Linked DNA regions of Piscinibacter gummiphilus. The protein of the gene in region 3 interacts with the protein of the main gene of each other region in a pairwise test. Links are inferred from orthologs where the notes say so. Each region holds a gene or a part of one and is shown on either strand. Other genes may lie near its edges.

Evidence for each region.
Region 1: the proteins of A4W93_RS01115 (region 3) and ftsA interact in binary tests that used the Escherichia coli proteins (3 or more experiments, as listed by UniProt). The link is inferred for Piscinibacter gummiphilus from one-to-one orthologs.
Region 2: the proteins of A4W93_RS01115 (region 3) and ftsZ interact in binary tests that used the Escherichia coli proteins (3 or more experiments, as listed by UniProt). The link is inferred for Piscinibacter gummiphilus from one-to-one orthologs.

Annotation. Positions count from the first base shown.
Region 1 is NZ_CP015118.1:1,380,327-1,383,273, forward strand. It holds ftsA (cell division protein FtsA), read left to right. Parts: upstream 1-832; coding sequence 833-2,062; downstream 2,063-2,947. Other genes in the region: A4W93_RS06285 (cell division protein FtsQ/DivIB), read left to right, coding at 1-824; ftsZ (cell division protein FtsZ), read left to right, coding at 2,271-2,947. UniProt on the Escherichia coli protein: Essential cell division protein that assists in the assembly of the Z ring. May serve as the principal membrane anchor for the Z ring.
Region 2 is NZ_CP015118.1:1,381,880-1,384,699, reverse strand. It holds ftsZ (cell division protein FtsZ), read right to left. Parts: upstream 2,104-2,820; coding sequence 898-2,103; downstream 1-897. Other genes in the region: ftsA (cell division protein FtsA), read right to left, coding at 2,312-2,820; lpxC (UDP-3-O-acyl-N-acetylglucosamine deacetylase), read right to left, coding at 1-721. UniProt on the Escherichia coli protein: Essential cell division protein that forms a contractile ring structure (Z ring) at the future cell division site. The regulation of the ring assembly controls the timing and the location of cell division.
Region 3 is NZ_CP015118.1:247,985-251,669, forward strand. Bases 292-3,286 are described here. They hold A4W93_RS01115 (rod shape-determining protein), read left to right. Parts: upstream 292-1,264; coding sequence 1,265-2,308; downstream 2,309-3,286. Other genes in these bases: gatA (Asp-tRNA(Asn)/Glu-tRNA(Gln) amidotransferase subunit GatA), read right to left, coding at 292-700; gatC (Asp-tRNA(Asn)/Glu-tRNA(Gln) amidotransferase subunit GatC), read right to left, coding at 697-996; mreC (rod shape-determining protein MreC), read left to right, coding at 2,411-3,286. Also shown: more of gatA, read right to left, coding at 1-291; more of mreC, read left to right, coding at 3,287-3,337; rod shape-determining protein MreD, read left to right, coding at 3,334-3,685. UniProt on the Escherichia coli protein: Forms membrane-associated dynamic filaments that are essential for cell shape determination. Acts by regulating cell wall synthesis and cell elongation, and thus cell shape.

The DNA of each region.
Region 1 (2,947 bases), 1.1 Mb from region 3 along the record:
GCCGCGCCAACTTCGCCAACTCCGACGCACGCGCCGACGTGCGCGAGCGGCCGCTCGACGTGCGCCTGATGAACATCACCGCCTCGGTGCTGTTCAGCCTGGCCGCGTTGATCGTGCTCGTCGGGCTGGTGGTGTGGCTGGTGCGGCAACCGATGTTCGACGTGCGGCGCATCCGCGTGGAAGGCGACGTGACACGCAACAGCGTCTCGACGATCCGCGCGAACGCGCTGCCGCGCATCACCGGCAACTACTTCACGCTCGACCTGGGGCAGGGCCAGCGCGCGTTCGAGGCGGTGCCGTGGGTGCGCCACGCGGTCGTGAGCCGGGTGTGGCCCAACCGGCTGAACGTGCTGCTGGAGGAGCACCGCGCCGCGGCGCTGTGGTCGATGGAAGAGGGCAGCGACCAGCTGGTGAACACGTTCGGCGAGGTGTTCCAGGCGAACGTCGGCGACGTCGAGGACGATTCGCTGCCCACGCTGCAGGGCCCGGAGGGCTCGGCGCCGCTCGTGCTGTCGGCCTACCGCCGCCTCAGCCCGGTCTTCGAGCGCATGGACATGAACATGGAGGCGCTGACCCTGAGCGGCCGCGGCTCGTGGCACGCGGTGTTCGACAACGGCGCGGAGGTCGAGCTGGGCCGCGGCACCGAGGACGAACTCGTGGCGCGCAGCGAACGCTTCACCGGCACGGTGGCGCAGGTGATCGCGCGCTACCAGCGCCCGCTGCTGTTCGCGGACCTGCGCCACAACGAAGGGTACGCACTGCGGCTCAAGGGCATCACGACCACGCAGGCCGCCGCGGCGGGTGTGGCGGCAGCAAGAAACTGAGAGAGAACATGGCCAAAGAATACAAAGACCTCGTGGTGGGACTCGACATCGGCACGGCCAAGGTGATGGCCGTGGTGGCCGAAGTCCTGCCCGGCGGCGAGCTGCGCGTGGCCGGCCTCGGCATCGCGGCGGCACACGGCCTCAAGCGCGGCGTGGTGGTCAACATCGACGCGACGGTGCAGTCCATCCAGCAGGCGCTGAAGGAGGCCGAGATGATGGCCGACTGCAAGATCACGCGCGTCTACACCGGCATCACCGGCAGCCACATCCGCGGCCAGAACAGCACGGGCATGGTGATCGTGCGCGACAAGGAGGTCACGCCGGTCGACGTGTCGCGCGTGGTCGAGACCGCCAAGGCCATCAACATCCCGAACGACCAGCGGCTGCTGCTCGTCGAGCCGCAGGAGTTCGTGATCGACGGCCACGAGGTCAAGGAACCCATCGGCATGAGCGGCGGGCGCCTCGAGGTCAAGGTGCACATCGTGACGGGCGCGCAGAGCGCGGCCGAGAACATCATCAAGTGCGTGCGCCGCTGCGGCCTCGAGGTGGACCAGCTCGTGCTGAACCCGAGCGCGTCGAGCCACGCGGTGCTCACCGACGACGAGAAGGACCTGGGTGTCGCGCTCGTCGACATCGGCGCGGGCACCACCGACGTCGCCATCTTCACCGACGGTGCGATCCGCCACACCGCGGTGATCCCGATCGCGGGTGACCTGATCACGAGCGACATCGCGATGGCGCTGCGCACGCCCACGAAGGACGCGGAAGAGATCAAGGTGGAGTACGGCGTGGCCAAGCAGCTGCTGGCCGATCCGTCGGAGCAGCTGGAAGTGCCGGGCCTCGGCGACCGCGCGCCGCGCATGCTCAGCCGCCAGGCGCTGGCCGGTGTGATCGAGCCGCGCGTGGAGGAGATCTTCTCGCTCGTGCACCAGGTGATCCGCGAGAGCGGCTACGAGGAGCTGCTCTCGTCCGGCATCGTGCTGACCGGCGGCGCGGCGGTGATGCCGGGCATGGTCGAACTCGCGGAGGACATCTTCCTGAAGCCGGTGCGCAAGGGCATCCCGACGTACCACGGCGCGCTGCACGACATGGTCGCGAGCCCGCGCTCGGCCACCGTGATGGGCCTGCTCGACGAAGCGCGCCTCGGCCGCTCGCGCGGCATGAAGGCGGCGCAGCAGGCCGGTTCCGTCAAGACATGGTTTGGTCGCCTCAAGGACTGGTTCCTGGGCAACTTCTGAAATCAACCCGGACGTCAACAACATGAGCACGAAGCACGTTTGTGAATGCCTGGGTTGTCACCTGCTGGAGAGCCGGGGGCCGCCAGCAATCCGACGACAGAAGACCGCGGGGTCCGGCTAGCGCCGGCCCGAACACCGCGGCAAGAAGAAACGTGAATACAGACCGACTCGGTCAATGGCAACTGCAACCCCGAATGGAGTGAACAACATGGCAATCGAAATGATCGAAGAATTCGACCTCGGCACGAAGATCAAGGTGATCGGCGTGGGTGGCGGCGGCGGCAACGCGGTCGACCACATGATTTCCCAAGGTGTTCAGGGCGTGGAATTCATCTGCGCGAACACCGACGCGCAGGCGCTCAACCGCTCCACCGCACACCACCTGATCCAGCTGGGCAACACCGGCCTGGGCGCCGGCGCGAAGCCGGAAGCCGGCCGCGCCGCCGGCGAAGAAGCCGTCGACCGCATCCGCGAATCGATCGCCGGCTCGAACATGCTCTTCATCACCGCCGGCATGGGCGGCGGCACGGGCACGGGCGCCGCGCCGGTGATCGCGCGCGTGGCGAAGGAGATGGGCATCCTGACCGTGGGCGTGGTCACGAAGCCGTTCGACTTCGAAGGCAACCGCCGCATGAAGGCCGCCGACGCGGGCCTCGCCGAACTCGAAGCCAACGTCGACTCGCTGATCGTCATCCTGAACGACAAGCTGCTCGACGTGCTGGGCGACGACGTGACGCAGGACCAGGCCTTCGCACACGCCAACGACGTGCTGCGCAACGCCGTGGGCGGCATCAGCGACATCATCCACATCCCGGGCCTGGTGAACGTCGACTTCGAGGACGTGAAGACGGTGATGAGCGAGCCGGGCAAGGCGATGATGGGCAC
Region 2 (2,820 bases), 1.1 Mb from region 3 along the record:
CGTCGTCGTAGCGGAGGCCGCCGGCGTTCAGCACGCGGTAGTCGTCCACGACGATGGCGTTGTCCATGCTGCCGCCGAGGCCCAGCCCGCGCGAGCGCATGAGCTCCACGTCCTTGGTGAAGCCGAACGTGCGGGCGCGGGCGATGTCGCGCTTGTAGAAGCCCGAGCCCATGTCGAACGTGACCTGCTGGCCCGTCTGGTTGACGGCCGGGTGGTCGAAGTCGATCTCGAACGTGAGGGTGTAGCCGTTGAAGGGGGACAGGCGCGCCCACTTGAGGCTGCGGCCCTCGCCCTCGCGGATCTCCACCGGCTTGACGATGCGCAGGAAACGCTTCGGCGCGTTCTGCAGTTCGATGCCGGCGCTCTGCAGCAGGAACACGAACGACGCGGCGGAGCCGTCGAGGATGGGCACTTCCTCGGCGGTGATGTCGACGATCAGGTTGTCGAGACCCAGGCCGGCGCAGGCCGACAGCAAGTGCTCGATGGTGTTGACCTTCGGCGCGCCGGGATCGCCCCCGGGCGAGATGGTGGTGGCCATGCGCGTGTCGCACACCGTTTCCGCGCGCACGGGGATGTCGACCGGCACGGGCAGGTCGATGCGGCGGAACACGATGCCGGTGTCGGGCGCGGCCGGCCGCAGCGTCAGCTCGACGCGCTGGCCGCCGTGCACCCCCACGCCAACCGCGCGGGTGATGGATTTGAGGGTACGTTGGGCGAGCATGGTCATGATTTTAAGGCGAGCGTGCGCTCACCGCCCGAACGCGGTACCTACGGTTGCAATAGGCGGTGACTAAAACCCGCCCCACTCCCACCACACGTCACCCCGGCGGATGCCGGGGCCCTGGGCGCATGCCGAAGGTCCCGGCCTTCGCCGGGATGACCCCTTGGAGAGGAAGATCAGTCCGCCTGCTTCCGGAGGAAAGCGGGAATCTCGATCTCGTCCATGCCATGGCTGGCCAGCGCATCGACCTTCGCCGCGGCCGTGCGGCCGTTGCGCCACACGCTCGGCACCGACAGGCTGCTGTAGTCGTGCGAGGCACCGCCGCCGCTGCCGGCGTGCACCGGCTGGTTCAGCACCGGCAGGTTGTCCGTGCCCGTGCGCTGCACGACCTGGCTGTGGACCACGCTGATCGGGGCCTGCTGGCGCTTGGCCGGGCTCAGGCCGGTGGCGATCACCGTGACGCGCAGCTGGTCGCCCAGCGATTCGTCGTAGGCGGTGCCGTAGATCACGTGCGCGTCGTCGGCGGCGTAGCGGCGGATGCAGTTCATCGCGTTGCGGGACTCGCTCAGCTTGAACGTGCTGCGACCGGCGGCGATCAGCACGAGCACGCCACGCGCGCCCGACAGGTCGATGCCTTCCAGCAGCGGGCAGGCCACGGCGCCTTCGGCGGCCTTGGCGGCGCGGTCCGGACCGCTGGCCACGGCCGTGCCCATCATCGCCTTGCCCGGCTCGCTCATCACCGTCTTCACGTCCTCGAAGTCGACGTTCACCAGGCCCGGGATGTGGATGATGTCGCTGATGCCGCCCACGGCGTTGCGCAGCACGTCGTTGGCGTGTGCGAAGGCCTGGTCCTGCGTCACGTCGTCGCCCAGCACGTCGAGCAGCTTGTCGTTCAGGATGACGATCAGCGAGTCGACGTTGGCTTCGAGTTCGGCGAGGCCCGCGTCGGCGGCCTTCATGCGGCGGTTGCCTTCGAAGTCGAACGGCTTCGTGACCACGCCCACGGTCAGGATGCCCATCTCCTTCGCCACGCGCGCGATCACCGGCGCGGCGCCCGTGCCCGTGCCGCCGCCCATGCCGGCGGTGATGAAGAGCATGTTCGAGCCGGCGATCGATTCGCGGATGCGGTCGACGGCTTCTTCGCCGGCGGCGCGGCCGGCTTCCGGCTTCGCGCCGGCGCCCAGGCCGGTGTTGCCCAGCTGGATCAGGTGGTGTGCGGTGGAGCGGTTGAGCGCCTGCGCGTCGGTGTTCGCGCAGATGAATTCCACGCCCTGAACACCTTGGGAAATCATGTGGTCGACCGCGTTGCCGCCGCCGCCACCCACGCCGATCACCTTGATCTTCGTGCCGAGGTCGAATTCTTCGATCATTTCGATTGCCATGTTGTTCACTCCATTCGGGGTTGCAGTTGCCATTGACCGAGTCGGTCTGTATTCACGTTTCTTCTTGCCGCGGTGTTCGGGCCGGCGCTAGCCGGACCCCGCGGTCTTCTGTCGTCGGATTGCTGGCGGCCCCCGGCTCTCCAGCAGGTGACAACCCAGGCATTCACAAACGTGCTTCGTGCTCATGTTGTTGACGTCCGGGTTGATTTCAGAAGTTGCCCAGGAACCAGTCCTTGAGGCGACCAAACCATGTCTTGACGGAACCGGCCTGCTGCGCCGCCTTCATGCCGCGCGAGCGGCCGAGGCGCGCTTCGTCGAGCAGGCCCATCACGGTGGCCGAGCGCGGGCTCGCGACCATGTCGTGCAGCGCGCCGTGGTACGTCGGGATGCCCTTGCGCACCGGCTTCAGGAAGATGTCCTCCGCGAGTTCGACCATGCCCGGCATCACCGCCGCGCCGCCGGTCAGCACGATGCCGGACGAGAGCAGCTCCTCGTAGCCGCTCTCGCGGATCACCTGGTGCACGAGCGAGAAGATCTCCTCCACGCGCGGCTCGATCACACCGGCCAGCGCCTGGCGGCTGAGCATGCGCGGCGCGCGGTCGCCGAGGCCCGGCACTTCCAGCTGCTCCGACGGATCGGCCAGCAGCTGCTTGGCCACGCCGTACTCCACCTTGATCTCTTCCGCGTCCTTCGTGGGCGTGCGCAGCGCCATCGCGA
Region 3 (3,685 bases):
CGAAGCCGCTCATCGCGCCGAGCAGCAGCGCGCAGTCCTCGGCGCTGCGTGCCATGGGGCCGGCCTGGTCGAGGCTGGAGGCGAAGGCGATCATGCCGTAGCGCGAGACACGGCCGTACGTGGGCTTGATGCCGGTGATGCCTGTGAAGCTCGCGGGCTGGCGGATGGAGCCGCCGGTGTCGGTGCCGGTGGCCGCGGGCACGAGGCGCGCCGCCACGGCCGTGGCCGAGCCGCCCGACGAGCCGCCAGGCACGCGGGTCACGTCCCAGGGGTTCTTCACCGCGCTGAAGGCCGAGTTCTCGTTGCCCGAGCCCATCGCGAACTCGTCGCAGTTGAGCTTGCCGATCGTGACCATGCCGGCGCCCGAGAGGTGCTGCACGACGGTGGCGTCGAACGGGCTCTGGTAGCCGGCGAGCATCTTCGAGCCGGCCGTGGTGGGCAGGTCGCGCGTGACGAAGATGTCCTTGTGCGCGAGCGGCACGCCGAGCAGCGCGCCGCGTTCACCGGCGGCGCGGCGGGCGTCGGCCGCGGCGGCCTGCGTGAGCGCGTGTTCGGTGTCGGCGCAGAGGAAGGCGCCGAGATGTTCATGAGCCGCAACGCGTGCGAGCAGATGTTTCGTGATCTCGACGCTCGAGACGGTGCCCGCATCGAGCGCGCGGCCCAGTTCGGCGACGCCGAAGGTGTGCAGTTCCTTGCTCATTCGATGACCTGCGGGACGAGGAAGAGGCCGTCTTCCACGGCGGGGGCGCTGCGCTGGTTCAGCTCGCGCTGGTCGGTCTCGGTGGCACGGTCCTCGCGCAGGCGCAGGGTCACTTCCTGCACGGCGGACAGCGGGGTGTAGAGCGGTTCGACGCCGCTCGTGTCGATGGCGCTCATGCGCTCGACGATGGAGAAGAAGCCGTTGAGTTGCTGCAGCATCGCGGCCTGCTCGGGAGCCTGGAGTTCCAGGCGGGCCAGGTTGGCGATGCGGCCGACGTCGTCGGGGGTCAGTGCCATTGAAAATGCGCTCTAGAAGGGGTCTCCGCGGGGGCGAAAACCAGGGGTGATGCAGTATTATCCCCGGTTATCCACAAGCCCTCGGGGCTTGAAACCCAATTGAGCCCTCGCGGGCCGCTCACGAAAAAGCCCGCGCGGGCATTCGCCCTCATTCCAACGGAACCACGTCGCCCAGCCTGCCTTCCAAGCCCCGCGACCGGTCCCGGGCTCCCGCCCGGCCCCTGACGCGCCTGCTCCGACAGCCCAGACGACCAACCCCACACCGCCCATGTTCGCATCCCTGCGCCGCTACTTCTCCACCGACCTCGCCATCGACCTCGGCACCGCCAACACGCTGATCTACGTGCGCGGCAAGGGCATCGTGCTCGACGAACCGTCCGTCGTCGCCATTCGCCACGAAGGCGGCCCGAACGGCAAGAAGACCATCCAGGCGGTGGGCGCGGAAGCGAAGGCCATGCTGGGCAAGGTCCCGGGCAACATCGAGGCCATCCGCCCGATGAAGGACGGCGTGATCGCCGACTTCACCGTCACCGAGCAGATGCTCAAGCAGTTCATCAAGATGGTCCACGACTCGAAGATGCTGCGCCCGAGCCCGCGCATCATCATCTGCGTGCCCTGCGGTTCCACCCAGGTCGAGCGGCGGGCCATCCGCGAATCGGCACTGGGCGCCGGCGCGTCCGAGGTGTACCTGATCGAGGAACCCATGGCCGCGGCCATCGGTGCCGGCCTGCCGGTCTCGGAAGCCAGCGGCTCCATGGTCGTCGACATCGGCGGCGGCACCACCGAGGTGGGCGTCATCTCGCTGGGCGGCATGGTCTACAAGGGCAGCATCCGGGTGGGCGGCGACAAGTTCGACGAGTCCATCATCAACTACATCCGCCGCAACTACGGCATGCTGATCGGCGAACCCACCGCCGAGGCCATCAAGAAGAACATCGGCAGCGCCTTCCCGGGCTCCGAGGTCAAGGAGATGGAAGTCAAGGGCCGCAACCTCTCCGAAGGCGTGCCGCGCAGCTTCACCATCAGCAGCAACGAGATCCTCGAGGCCCTGACCGACCCGCTGAACCAGATGGTTTCCGCGGTGAAGAACGCCCTCGAGCAGACCCCGCCCGAACTGGGCGCCGACATCGCCGAACGGGGCATGATGCTCACGGGCGGCGGCGCGCTGCTGCGCGACCTGGACCGCCTGCTGGCCGAGGAAACCGGCCTGCCGGTGCTCGTCGCCGAAGACCCGCTGACCTGCGTGGTGCGCGGCTGCGGCATGGCCCTCGAGCGCATGGAGCGCCTGGGTTCCATCTTCACGTCCGAGTGACCCGCCATCGCACCCACCTTCCTTCGTGTGACGCGGCCGGCGGCCCGACCCCGTGCCGTCGAGATGGTTTGACTTGAACGCACTGCCGACACGGGTTCACCCATGGCTCTAGGGATGCTCGACCGGACCCCGCCGCCCTTCTTCCGGCAAGGGCCCTCGGCGCTCACGCGCCTGATGTTCTTCTCGGCCCTGGCCCTCTTCCTGATGGTCGCCGATACCCGCTTCCAGCTGACCCAGCCGCTGCGGGCCATCTTCGCCACCGTGCTGCACCCGGTCGAACGGGTGCTGCGCGTGCCCGTCGACGCCTGGCAGGGCGGCAGCGAGTACTTCCTGGGCCTCGAGGAGGCCCTCGCCGCCGAGGCCAAGGCGCGCCAGGAACTGTCGGTCCAGGCGGTGCGGGCCGCGCGCGTCGAGCAGCTGATGCAGGAGAACCTGCGGCTGCGCGCGCTGCTCGACCTGCGTCCGGCGCTGAAGGTGCGCTCGCAGGCGGCCGAGATCCTGTACGACGCGCCCGATCCGTACTCGCGCAAGGTCATCATCGACCGGGGCGCACGGCATGGCGTGGCACTCGCCTCGCCCATCATCAACGAGGCCGGGGTGCTGGGGCAGGTCACGCGCGTCTACCCATACAGCGCCGAGGTCACCCTGCTGACCGACAAGGAAGCCGCCATCCCCGTGCTGAACAACCGCACCCAGGCCCGCAGCGCCGCGTTCGGCAACCCGAACGGCGCCGGCCTCGAGCTGCGCTTCATGGCCGGCAACGCCGACGTGCAGGTGGGCGACGAACTCTCCACGTCGGGCGTCGATGGCATCTACCCGGCCGGCGTGCCGGTCGCCAAGGTCATCAACATCGACCGGCGCGTCGACTCCGGCTTCGCCCGCATCGCGCTCGCGCCGCTGTCGTCGCCCGACAGCGTGCGCCACGTGCTGGTGCTGGAGCCCGTCGGCGTGCAGATGCCGGCCAAACCCGAGCCCGAACCGGCCAAGGCCGCGTCGGCCCCGGCCGGACGGAAAGGAGGCCGCAAATGATGCCCCGTGGCGCAGACCAGCTGCTGCTGCCCGTGAACCCGGTGTTCATCTGGTTCTCGCTGCTGGTCGCCTTCCTGTTCAACCTCGTGCCGCTCGGCCGCAACCCGGCGTTGCCCGACGTGCTGGCCCTCGTGCTCGTGTTCTGGAACGTGCACCAGCCCCGGCGCGTGGGCGTCGGCGTGGCTTTCCTGTTCGGGCTGATGATCGACGTGCACGACAGCGCCGTGCTGGGCCAGCACGCGCTCGCCTACACGCTGCTGAGCTACTTCGCCATCACGATCCACCGCCGCCTGCTGTGGTTCGACTTGCTGACCCAGGCCTTGCACATCCTGCCGCTGTTCCTCGCGG